DNA from 3 places in the Pseudoalteromonas sp. XMcav1-K genome. Region 2 is predicted to be linked to each of the others. Evidence: predicted binding sites of a transcription regulator. Region 2 holds the regulator's gene; each other region holds the start of a gene.

Region 1 (3,279 bases), on a different contig from region 2:
CGGTGTGGTGATTAACTCTCGCATTACTAGCTTGAGTGACCAGCGTATAATAGCCAGCGCCAAATACACCATCCCATACAGTGTTGCATTTGATGAATAGCACGTAAAGGTAAACTGTTGTTCCTATAAGTTGCTTGCTTTCTCTTTTTACTCTTTGATAATCTTGAATAAATGATATTGTTCTCGTAGCTCAGTTGGATAGAGCATTCGCCTCCTAAGCGAAGGGTCGCAGGTTCGACTCCTGCCGGGAACGCCATTAACGCCTATAAAGTTTTAACCCGTCTTTTTTGTTATTTGAACGTCATTAAACAGTCTTTTAAATCGAGCTATCTTTTATTGCTATGTAGCCGCGTGATTAACGTATTTCTTGAAGGTTACGTGTTTAACCCGAGTTATTTTGCGATAGAACAGGTTATTAAAACTAAATGCTAAGCTCTGGCTCTAGCCCTAGCCCTAGCCCTAGCCCCTTAGAAGCTTGCTAACGTAACCAAATCACCAATTTGTACGTTTGCCAGGAGTTTGTCGCCTATCACTTGGGCAATGGCGGTGTTTTGATTTATCTGAGTGACTCTCAACTGGTAATCAGTATTAACAATAAGCTGCTTTTGATTAAACCCTTTGCGCAGTGCTACTTGCAGCTTTTGTCCTTTCACTAGATTATTTTCAGCGCCAAGGCTAATGATCACGGTATCGTGATCCACGCTTAAAATACGTGCTTGCGCTGGAATACAGGCAAGATAGCTTGCTAAATCTTGGCCAAGCTTTAAGTTGATATCTGATATTGCTTGTCCATAAGGCATGGTCCAAAATTTTTCACTGTTCACATCGATACGGGCTGTTTTTTTGGTTTGCCAAGTGGCAAATGTATCGTAGTGTGTTTGTTTTAGCAGTTCGCCAGTTAAGCCATTGTATAGCGCCGTATTAATCGAGAAAAAACGTTCATAAGCTTTATTTTGCCAAAATGCTAACGATGAACTCTGTTGCTCACCAAGAGATAAGTCTTCTATTTGCGATATCCAGACAAACTGACTGTTATTTTGGTCGGCAATTTGTTGAATAAGGGCGCTTGAGTTGGCATCAAAATGCGCGGTGAACAGGTTTTTGGTATTAAGCTTACGGTTAATATCGGCTTTTGTGTTGAATAAATGGGTAAACTGATACAAATGCTTTGCGAGCTTTTCGCTGTATGCTTTTGGTAATTCAAAAATTTGACCATAAGTTGCATGGCTCGGAGTTTTAAAACCTGTTCTTGTTAGAGCCACATTCTTTTTAATCGATGAATTTTGGCAAGTCTCGCTATTATCTAAAATATCTAGTCTAAGTGTAATTGAGAGCGTGTTGTCTGATTGAATTTCATCAATTACTTCAATCTGATCGATTGCTCCATGAGAGTAAACTTGGGTACTTGGTGTTTGCCAAATGCCATTTACCACTTGCTGTAGACTAGTAACTTGCGCACCTGAAAAGAGTAAAGCTTGCTGAATAGCGTTTTCGGTTGCCATCATTCGAGCTTGCTCAACATTACCATTGCGTATTTTGGCTTGGCCGGTTGATTCATACCAAATTGCATGAGACGAAAAGCTCACAATAAAAAGAAGTAATACTAGATGTCGCATAGCGCAGCTCTCAATTTAAACCTTAGTCTGTATATTCAATTTCTGTACCAAACTATACAGTGGCGCGAAAATTGCTAAATCAAATGTAATATGCATTTGTATGGTGGCAACATGTTGAAATCAATTTTCAAAACGTCAACTCTGGTAACGAGCTTATATTTATTAGGTGGCTGTAGCCAACTGTTTGATAAACATATTGAATATGAATACCAAACACCAGATAACTACCCAGTGCTATATGCGGTAGGGTATGCACCGATCAGTTTGCAACCCGGTACAACAACCGAGCAAAAATCGATTATGGCAATGAAGGCATCAAAGCTTGAGGCTTATCGTGAACTTGCGGAACAAGTCTACGGACAAAAAGTTGACGCGCAAACGAGTGTTAAAGGCCTAATCGCTAGTAATGATACTTTGAAAGTACGTGTACAAGGTGTTGTACGTGGTGCGAAAGTAACAAAAAGCTACGCTGTGGGTGATACGTATGCAACAGAAGTAGAGCTAGATATGAAATTGGTACATGACTTATATATTGGTCAAACAAAACCAAGAAACGTAAAAAAAGTAACCTACTACTAGCAGGTTACTTTTTATTAGTAAATTCAGATTACGCTTTTAGCCCGCGAGCAATCGGGTTAGGTAGAGAGAAAGATTTGCCCGTTTTGTCGTATCCGGTATGACTTTTACCAAATAAGATATTCTTCAACTTTTGTGAAGCAATCTGGCTTTGATTTGCTGCTACTTGATTCACATCATTCTGCTTTTTGCAGTCAGCTAATACCTGATTAATTTGGTTGATTGTTGGCTGATATTCTGCTTTATCAATACCGTCTTGATCGATTAATTTGGCAATGTGTTGGTCACGTTGCTGAATGGACTGCAACGATGCAACTTTGCTTTCAACAACAGATATTAAAGATTCATGATCGCGCGCAACTATAGCTTCTAATTCCTGCTTTAGGATGTCAGCCATAGTATTCAACTCATCAAGTTGTTGCGCTAATATCTGTTCTAGATTCATAAACTATCGACCGAAAAGTTTAAATTCAAGCTTATTGATATTTTCAGCAAGCTTCTCTGCATCAATTTTGTATTCGCCGTTAGCGATCGCTTTTTTAAGCTCGTTTACTTTTTTCTCATCAATACCTGATGATTGCTCCGCTTTTTCATTTAGCTTTTTAAGCTGTTGAGCTTGCGGTGTAATGCTCACTGAATCGCTAGTTGCCTTTGCAGTAGCAGTATTCACTTGCACTTGTTTATTAGCAGTTTCAGACGCTTGCTGCTTAGAGCTTTCAAGCCTGACGTTTGCTTGGCTGTTTGAGCCTTGATTTATTTGATTAACCATGACAGTTCTCTCTACTAAGATTTCACATCTTATGTATCGGCATCTCGGGTACAACCTTTAATAAAAAATGCACTATTTTTATTAAATTTGTAACCTCTTATTTAACCTGAAATTTCTACTAGAGTACAGCGCTAAATTGTGACTTTTACCAGCTCAGTGTTTAAAACTCTTGCCTGAATTTTCTTTTTAGATTTTACATTGCGAATACTAATGTTGTCGCCTATGCGTCCATCTTCAAGCGCTTCACCTTGTGTTTTAATTGTCATGCCTTTAAAGCTTGCCAAAATAGTAATTTTATCGCCTTTACAAATAGTACAA
Region 2 (3,279 bases):
AATCGTCGATTTTTAGAAAGCTTACTGTGTATCAAAACATCATGGCGATTCTAGAGACACGCAAAGAACTTAATCGTGTGCAACGTGAAGAAGCGCTCGATGATTTATTAGAAGAATTTAACATTGGCCATATCCGAGATTCACAGGGTATGGCATTGTCGGGCGGTGAACGTCGTCGTGTGGAAATTGCGCGCGCATTAGCCGCAAACCCCAAATTTATCCTGTTAGATGAACCTTTTGCTGGTGTTGATCCTATTTCAGTGATAGATATAAAGAAAATAATTGAGCATTTGAAAAATCGCGGCATTGGCGTGTTAATAACAGACCACAACGTGCGTGAAACCTTAGATGTATGTGAAAAAGCCTACATTGTTTCTCACGGCGAATTAATCGCATCTGGCACAGCTGAAGACGTTTTAAACAACCAAAAAGTACGCGATGTATACCTAGGTGAACAATTCAGACTATAGTAATAGTTATAGGCCTTAAATTTGGAATTGAATTGTTAACTAGCGGCTTGAAATCGAAAGAAGGATTAGAATAACTACATGAAGCAATCTTTACAGCTTCGCCTTGGGCAGCAACTAACAATGACTCCACAATTGCAACAGGCTATTCGCTTGTTGCAGCTGAGTACGTTAGATTTGCAGCAAGAAATTCAAGAAGCGCTTGATGCCAATCCTTTACTTGAAGAAGACATTGACTACAGTGACGATAAACAAAACAACGAAAACACTGAGTCAAACAAAGACGAATCAATAAATAGCGATGATGTTGAAGCAGCGCCAAGCCAAAGTGAAATAGAATCAAGCGACGCACTTAGCAACGAGAATATTTCTGACGATTTAGCTATGGATGTGTCGTGGGATGATTATATCAGCGCCGCACCTGTTTCTGTCAGTAACGCCCCAGCTCCTGACAACGATACTGTGTATCAAGGCTCAACCAGCGAATCATTGCAAGATTACTTAATGTGGCAATTACGCTTAACGCCGTTCAGCGACACCGACGAGATGATCGCAACCACCATTGTTGAGGCGGTAGACGATTCAGGTTATTTAACACAAAGTAGCGAAGAAATTTTAGAAGCGGTACAGCAATCTGACGACCAAGAACAAATTGAACTAGACGAAGTTGAAGCTGTACTTAAACGCGTTCAACTCTTTGACCCTGTTGGTATTGCTGCTCGTTCGTTACAAGAATGTTTATTGATCCAGCTCAATCAGTACGACAAAAATACCCCTTGGCTAAACGAAACAAAGAGCGTAATCTCAAACCATATGGAACTTTTAGGATTACGTGATTATCGTACAATAATGAAGAAGGCTAAACTCAAGGAGCCTGAGTTAAAAGAAGTCTTAACATTAATACATAGCCTTAATCCAAAACCAGCTGAAAGCATCATAAAAGAAGAACCTGAATATGTGGTTCCCGATGTTTCAGTAAAGAAAATTAAAGGACGCTGGCGCGTTGATTTAAACAACGATAGCATGCCAAAGATCCGCGTGAATGAACAATATGCTGCGCTTACTCGCTCGATGAAATCAAGCACTGACAGCCAGTTTATTCGCAACCATTTACAAGAAGCAAAATGGTTTATTAAAAGCTTAGAAAGTCGCAATGATACTTTATTAAAAGTAGCCAATTGCATTGTTGAACAACAACAGGCATTCTTTGAATATGGTGACGAAGCAATGAAACCTATGGTTTTAAACGACGTTGCCGAAATGGTCGAGATGCATGAGTCGACTATCTCGCGTGTAACAACGCAAAAATACATGCATACACCACGTGGCATTTATGAGCTTAAATACTTTTTTTCAAGCCACGTTAGCACGGAAAATGGGGGTGAGTGTTCATCTACCGCGATTCGAGCACTGATCAAAAAGCTAGTTGCGGCGGAAAATCCAGCTAAACCATTAAGTGATAGCAAGATTACCGACTTACTAGCAGAACAAGGAATTAAAGTGGCGCGACGCACTATCGCAAAATACCGTGAGTCGCTATCCATACCACCGTCTAATCAGCGCAAGAGCCTGATCTAGACCAAATAGAAGGAAAATGCTTATGCAATTAAACTTAACAGGTCGTCACGTAGAAATTACTGATTCTTTAAGAGACTATGTCACTAACAAATTTGCAAAACTAGAGAGGCATTTTGATCATATAAATAACGTGCACGTTATTCTAGATATTGAAAAACTATCACAAAAAGCAGAAGCTACTATGCATGTTAACGGTGGCGAATTGTTTGCCTCTACCGAGCATCAAGATATGTATGCAGCAATCGATGGCCTGGTCGACAAACTAGACCGCCAAGTAATTAAGCACAAAGAGAAACTTTCTCGCCACTAAAATGAAATTAACCGATATTATTGCTGAGGACTGCGCTAAAACCGCGGTCCTTTTTAATAGCAAAAAAAGACTGTTTGAATTTATTAGCGACCTTGCCCATCAGCAAGCCCCTGATATTACTTCTCAAGAGTTTCTTGAAGCCTTGCTGCAACGCGAAAAACTAGGTAGCACGGGTATTGGTAAAGGCCTCGCCATTCCTCATGGCCGCATTGATGGCCTACAAAATACCATTGGCTTTTTAATTGTAAATCAGTCACCTATTCCGTTTGATGCCATCGACGATAAAGACGTTGATATTTTTATCGTACTGCTCATACCAGAACAAAAGTGCCAGCAACATTTGCAGACTTTAGCCACCATCGCTGATAAACTAAAAGATAAGCAGTTTTGCCGTCAACTACGTCACGCTGAAAATAATCATCAGCTATATCAAATCATTAGTAGTGAGGCGAGTTAACTAAGGGAGATGTAAGTGCAACTTATTTTAGTCAGTGGTCGTTCTGGTTCAGGAAAAACAGTCGCACTCAGAGTATTGGAAGATCTCGGGTATTATGTTGTTGACAATATTCCTGTTAATTTATTGCCTTCGTTGATCCGCTCAGTTTCAGATAAATACGACAAAATTGCAGTGAGTGTTGATGCTCGTAATATGACTAAAGAGCCAGAGGAAATAGAAGAAGTACTCGACTATTTACCTGGTTTTGCAACACCAACCTTATTTTACCTTGATAGCGATGACAGCACGCTAATTAAGCGCTTTTCAGAGACGCGCCGCTTGCATCCGTTATCACTGAATAATATCTCCCTTGAAGAAGCCATTGAAGCTGAGAAAAAGCTGCTCGATCCTATCGCCTCACAAGCGGATATCTTTATTGATACAACAGGCTTAAGTGTTCACCAACTTGCCGATAGCATACGAGAGAA
Region 3 (3,279 bases), on a different contig from region 2:
TGACTGTCGTCTTTTTCTGACTTGTTTTTGCTATCTGGTATCACTGTTAAACGGTTTTCAACCTCTTTAACGCCGTCGATACCAATCACTAACTCTTGTGCCAGCTTTTTATCAACATCGTGATTTACTTTACCCGTTAGCGTTACCACGCCTTTATCTACATCGGTGTTAATATCAAACGAATTTAGCTGTGTATTGAAAAGTAAAGTTGCTTCAGCTTTACCATCAATCCAAGCGTCGCTTGCTTCTTTTTCCCACTGGTTGTCTTTCGCGTTTACTGAAAGAGCAGTTGTAGATAAAACAGTAACTAGTGCAAGTGTATTAAATGTACGATTCATAATAAATTTCCTTTTTGCTGAGTTCGATTTACTTAATGCATTTCACATACCAGAATTTTTAACATTAAATATCAACAACTTATATAAAAACAGAAATTTACCAATGTAGTATTTACATAACCAGTGTGAAAAATATCCATGTACCTTTTACACAAATACACCGCCCCATTATTACAAACGCCTCACAACACCTTAGCCTTACGCAATTTAGCTACGCTGGCATATAAACTGCGTACCCCAAGGTAACGTCATTACATTATTAAAGGAGCTGTTATGTCGATTACATTGGAGAAGTTTTGGTCTCTTATAAATGAAAAGCTCACTCATTGGCTTGAAATAACCATAAAGAATTTGCCCAACATGGTAATTGCGCTTGTTATCTTCATTGTGTTTTTAGTTTTATCTAAATGGATATCGGGTTGGATAAAGAAGTTACTTAACCGCATTTTTGAGTCATCACAAATTGCCGGCCTTATTACAGGCATTTGTCGCATGGTGATTATTGTTATTGGTTTCTTTTTCGCGCTCGACATTATGGGGCTGTCAAAAGCGGTGGCATCATTACTTGCGGGTGCGGGTATTATTGGCCTTGCTATTGGCTTTGCTTTTCAAGATATGACCGAAAACCTAATTGCAGGCATTGTAATGGGTATTCGTAAACCATTTCGCGTTGGCGACATTATAGAAGCGGGCGATACCTTTGGCACCGTAGAGCGTATTAACCTGCGCAATACTCTAATAGAGAACTTTTATGGTCAAATGGCCATAGTGCCCAACAAAATACTGTTTAAAAACGAGCTATTAAATTACTCGCGACTGCGTAAACGTCGTATAGAAGTACCTGTGGGGATTTCGTACGCAGACGATGTTGATAAAGCACGAGACGTGCTTACCGATGCTATTAATGATCTTGATGGCGTAATTAAACAATCTGAAACTGCAGTGTATGCCAGCGAGTTTGCTGACAGCTCAGTAAACCTGCTTGTATGGTTTTGGATAGACTACCCAGGCGAGATTGGCTTTATGGAAATGCGCCACAAAGCGGTTGCCACTATTCATAAAACACTTGAGCAAAACGACATTCTTATTCCGTTCCCAATCCGTACTTTGGACTTCAACGCAAAGGGTGGTCACTCTTTGCAAGATATACAGAGTCAAGATAAGTAAAAACTTCATAGTGCCTGTAAATGTGTCGCAGGCACTTTTCAACAAAACAATCTAAGCCATTGATTTTTAATATCTTAAATTTTGGCACATGCCATGCATTAATAGTTTGAACCGTTAAGAAAATTGAAAAGGAGCATTTATGTCAAACTCGAATTACAACTTAACCCCGGTAAAAGAGCTTGTTAAAGTTTTAAATGGCGGTATCGAATTTTATAAAAAAGCCAAAACAAAAGTCTCTAGCCAAAGTCTTGAAATCATCTTCGACCGCATGATTTCTGAGAAAGAGCGTGCCGCGGCTGAATTGCAACCATTAGTAGTGCTTGATGAAGGTGAAGTCGAAACGGACAGCGACTTAGTTGTATCAATGCGCGAAACATATACCAAGGTGTTGTCGGTAGTAAGTACTGATAAAGAGCATACTTACATTGCCCAACTTGAAGAAGTTGAAGACCGCGTGCTTGATAAAATTGAAGCTGCGCTTGAAGAGCCATTGCCAGCGCCTTACTTCAGTACGTTAAAACTGATTCAAAACAGCATGCAAGCGTGTCATGACGAGATGAAAGCATTGCAAGAAGTAACCGCTTAATAGTTAACCGAAACCGATAATTAAGGAGGATGTATGCTTGGTTGGTCACTTACATTTATTGTTTTAGCAATTGTTGCCGCACTTTTAGGATTTGGTGGCATTGCAGGCGCCGCAGCGAGTATCGCGAAAATTTTATTCTTTGTATTTGTCGCACTGTTGGTACTGTCGCTGATTTTACCCAGAATAAGGGCACCCAGGGCTTAAGCGGGCCAAAAACCGCTAATACTCAATTAATTTTATAAGGAAAAATATCATGAAAACATTAATGACAATGACAAAAGTAATTGCACTTGGTGCCGTATTTACACTAACGGGTTGTTCTGAAGGCCCAGCAGAGGATGCAGGCGAACGTATTGACGAAGCCATCACTGACGCGCAAAACAAAGCCGAAGACCTGTGTGAAAAAGCGAAAGAAGAGATCGGCAGCGAAGAACAAAACTGCTAATAGCTTTGCAACCACAGAGTTTATTAATCTGATTTAAACCCCAACGAGTAGGCCTAAGCGACTATCATTATCCCCAGATAGTCGCTTTTTTATTTTAAAATTTAAACTACACCACGTCATCAAGCCATAACACCTAAAAAATAACTCTCTGATATTTCATATATTAGGGTCTGTTGACCTTTCAAGTTCGTTTTTGCAGCAGTTTGATTGGGTTTTATCCAAGGCAGAGGCTGCGTGGCATAGTTATTCTATGTAAGCCAGCCGATAACACAGTAGAAAAGCCAATCAAGCGCTGCCGAACGGTTCTTTTGAGCGCACTTTTCTCATTGTTGCTCGATATTTGCTTAGATTACTAGGCCACACATCGAGCGCCGCGATAAAAGCACGCTCAAAGAGAACAAAAATAGAACAGCAAAGATCAACAGACCCTAATATGATTTACGCTTCAACCACTGTTCAAAATAAGTTAAAAATACTTTTACCTGCATTGGTAAATATTGTCTGCTTGCATAAATGGCTTGTACACCCACTACTTCAGTATCGCTGTGGTTAAACCCTCGTACGTATTCATCTAATAGCAATACAAGCTTGTTATTAGAGAGATCTTCTCTTATGTCGATCAACGATTTAAATGCTATGCCATGACCTTGAACTGCCCAATGCCTTATAACTTCACCATCAGAGCACGATAAATGTGGTGCTACCTTTATTAACTGCCGTTTGTTATTAATTTCAAAATACCA

Evidence for each region. The regulator sigma-54, encoded in region 2, starts transcription at its own class of promoters, with help from an activator protein. The targets are predictions, from matches to a motif close to GTTGGCACGNNNNTNGNNT.
Region 1: ACHSBP_RS01165 (flagellar assembly protein T N-terminal domain-containing protein) is a predicted target of sigma-54. The motif match lies at 1,650-1,668, and genes of this name have one in related genera.
Region 3: ACHSBP_RS18750 (PA2169 family four-helix-bundle protein) is a predicted target of sigma-54. The motif match lies at 1,586-1,604, and genes of this name have one in related genera.

The regions. Positions count from the first base shown of each region.
Region 1 is NZ_JBIPJE010000019.1:4,413-7,691, reverse strand. It holds gene ACHSBP_RS01175 (FlgO family outer membrane protein) at 1-100, shown strand, start outside; tRNA gene ACHSBP_RS01170 (tRNA-Arg) at 180-256, shown strand; gene ACHSBP_RS01165 (flagellar assembly protein T N-terminal domain-containing protein) at 468-1,616, opposite strand; gene ACHSBP_RS01160 (LPP20 family lipoprotein) at 1,728-2,195, shown strand; gene flgN (flagellar protein FlgN) at 2,224-2,637, opposite strand; gene flgM (flagellar biosynthesis anti-sigma factor FlgM) at 2,641-2,961, opposite strand; gene flgA (flagellar basal body P-ring formation chaperone FlgA) at 3,093-3,279, opposite strand, start outside.
Region 2 is NZ_JBIPJE010000037.1:8,739-12,017, forward strand. It holds gene lptB (LPS export ABC transporter ATP-binding protein) at 1-470, shown strand, start outside; gene ACHSBP_RS07595 (RNA polymerase factor sigma-54) at 549-2,045, shown strand; gene hpf (ribosome hibernation promoting factor) at 2,068-2,355, shown strand; gene ptsN (PTS IIA-like nitrogen regulatory protein PtsN) at 2,357-2,812, shown strand; gene rapZ (RNase adapter RapZ) at 2,828-3,279, shown strand, end outside.
Region 3 is NZ_JBIPJE010000050.1:407,424-410,702, reverse strand. It holds gene ACHSBP_RS18760 (BON domain-containing protein) at 1-338, opposite strand, end outside; gene ACHSBP_RS18755 (mechanosensitive ion channel family protein) at 612-1,505, shown strand; gene ACHSBP_RS18750 (PA2169 family four-helix-bundle protein) at 1,645-2,091, shown strand; gene ACHSBP_RS18745 (DUF1328 domain-containing protein) at 2,125-2,295, shown strand; gene ACHSBP_RS18740 (hypothetical protein) at 2,345-2,536, shown strand; gene ACHSBP_RS18735 (LysR family transcriptional regulator) at 2,965-3,279, opposite strand, start outside.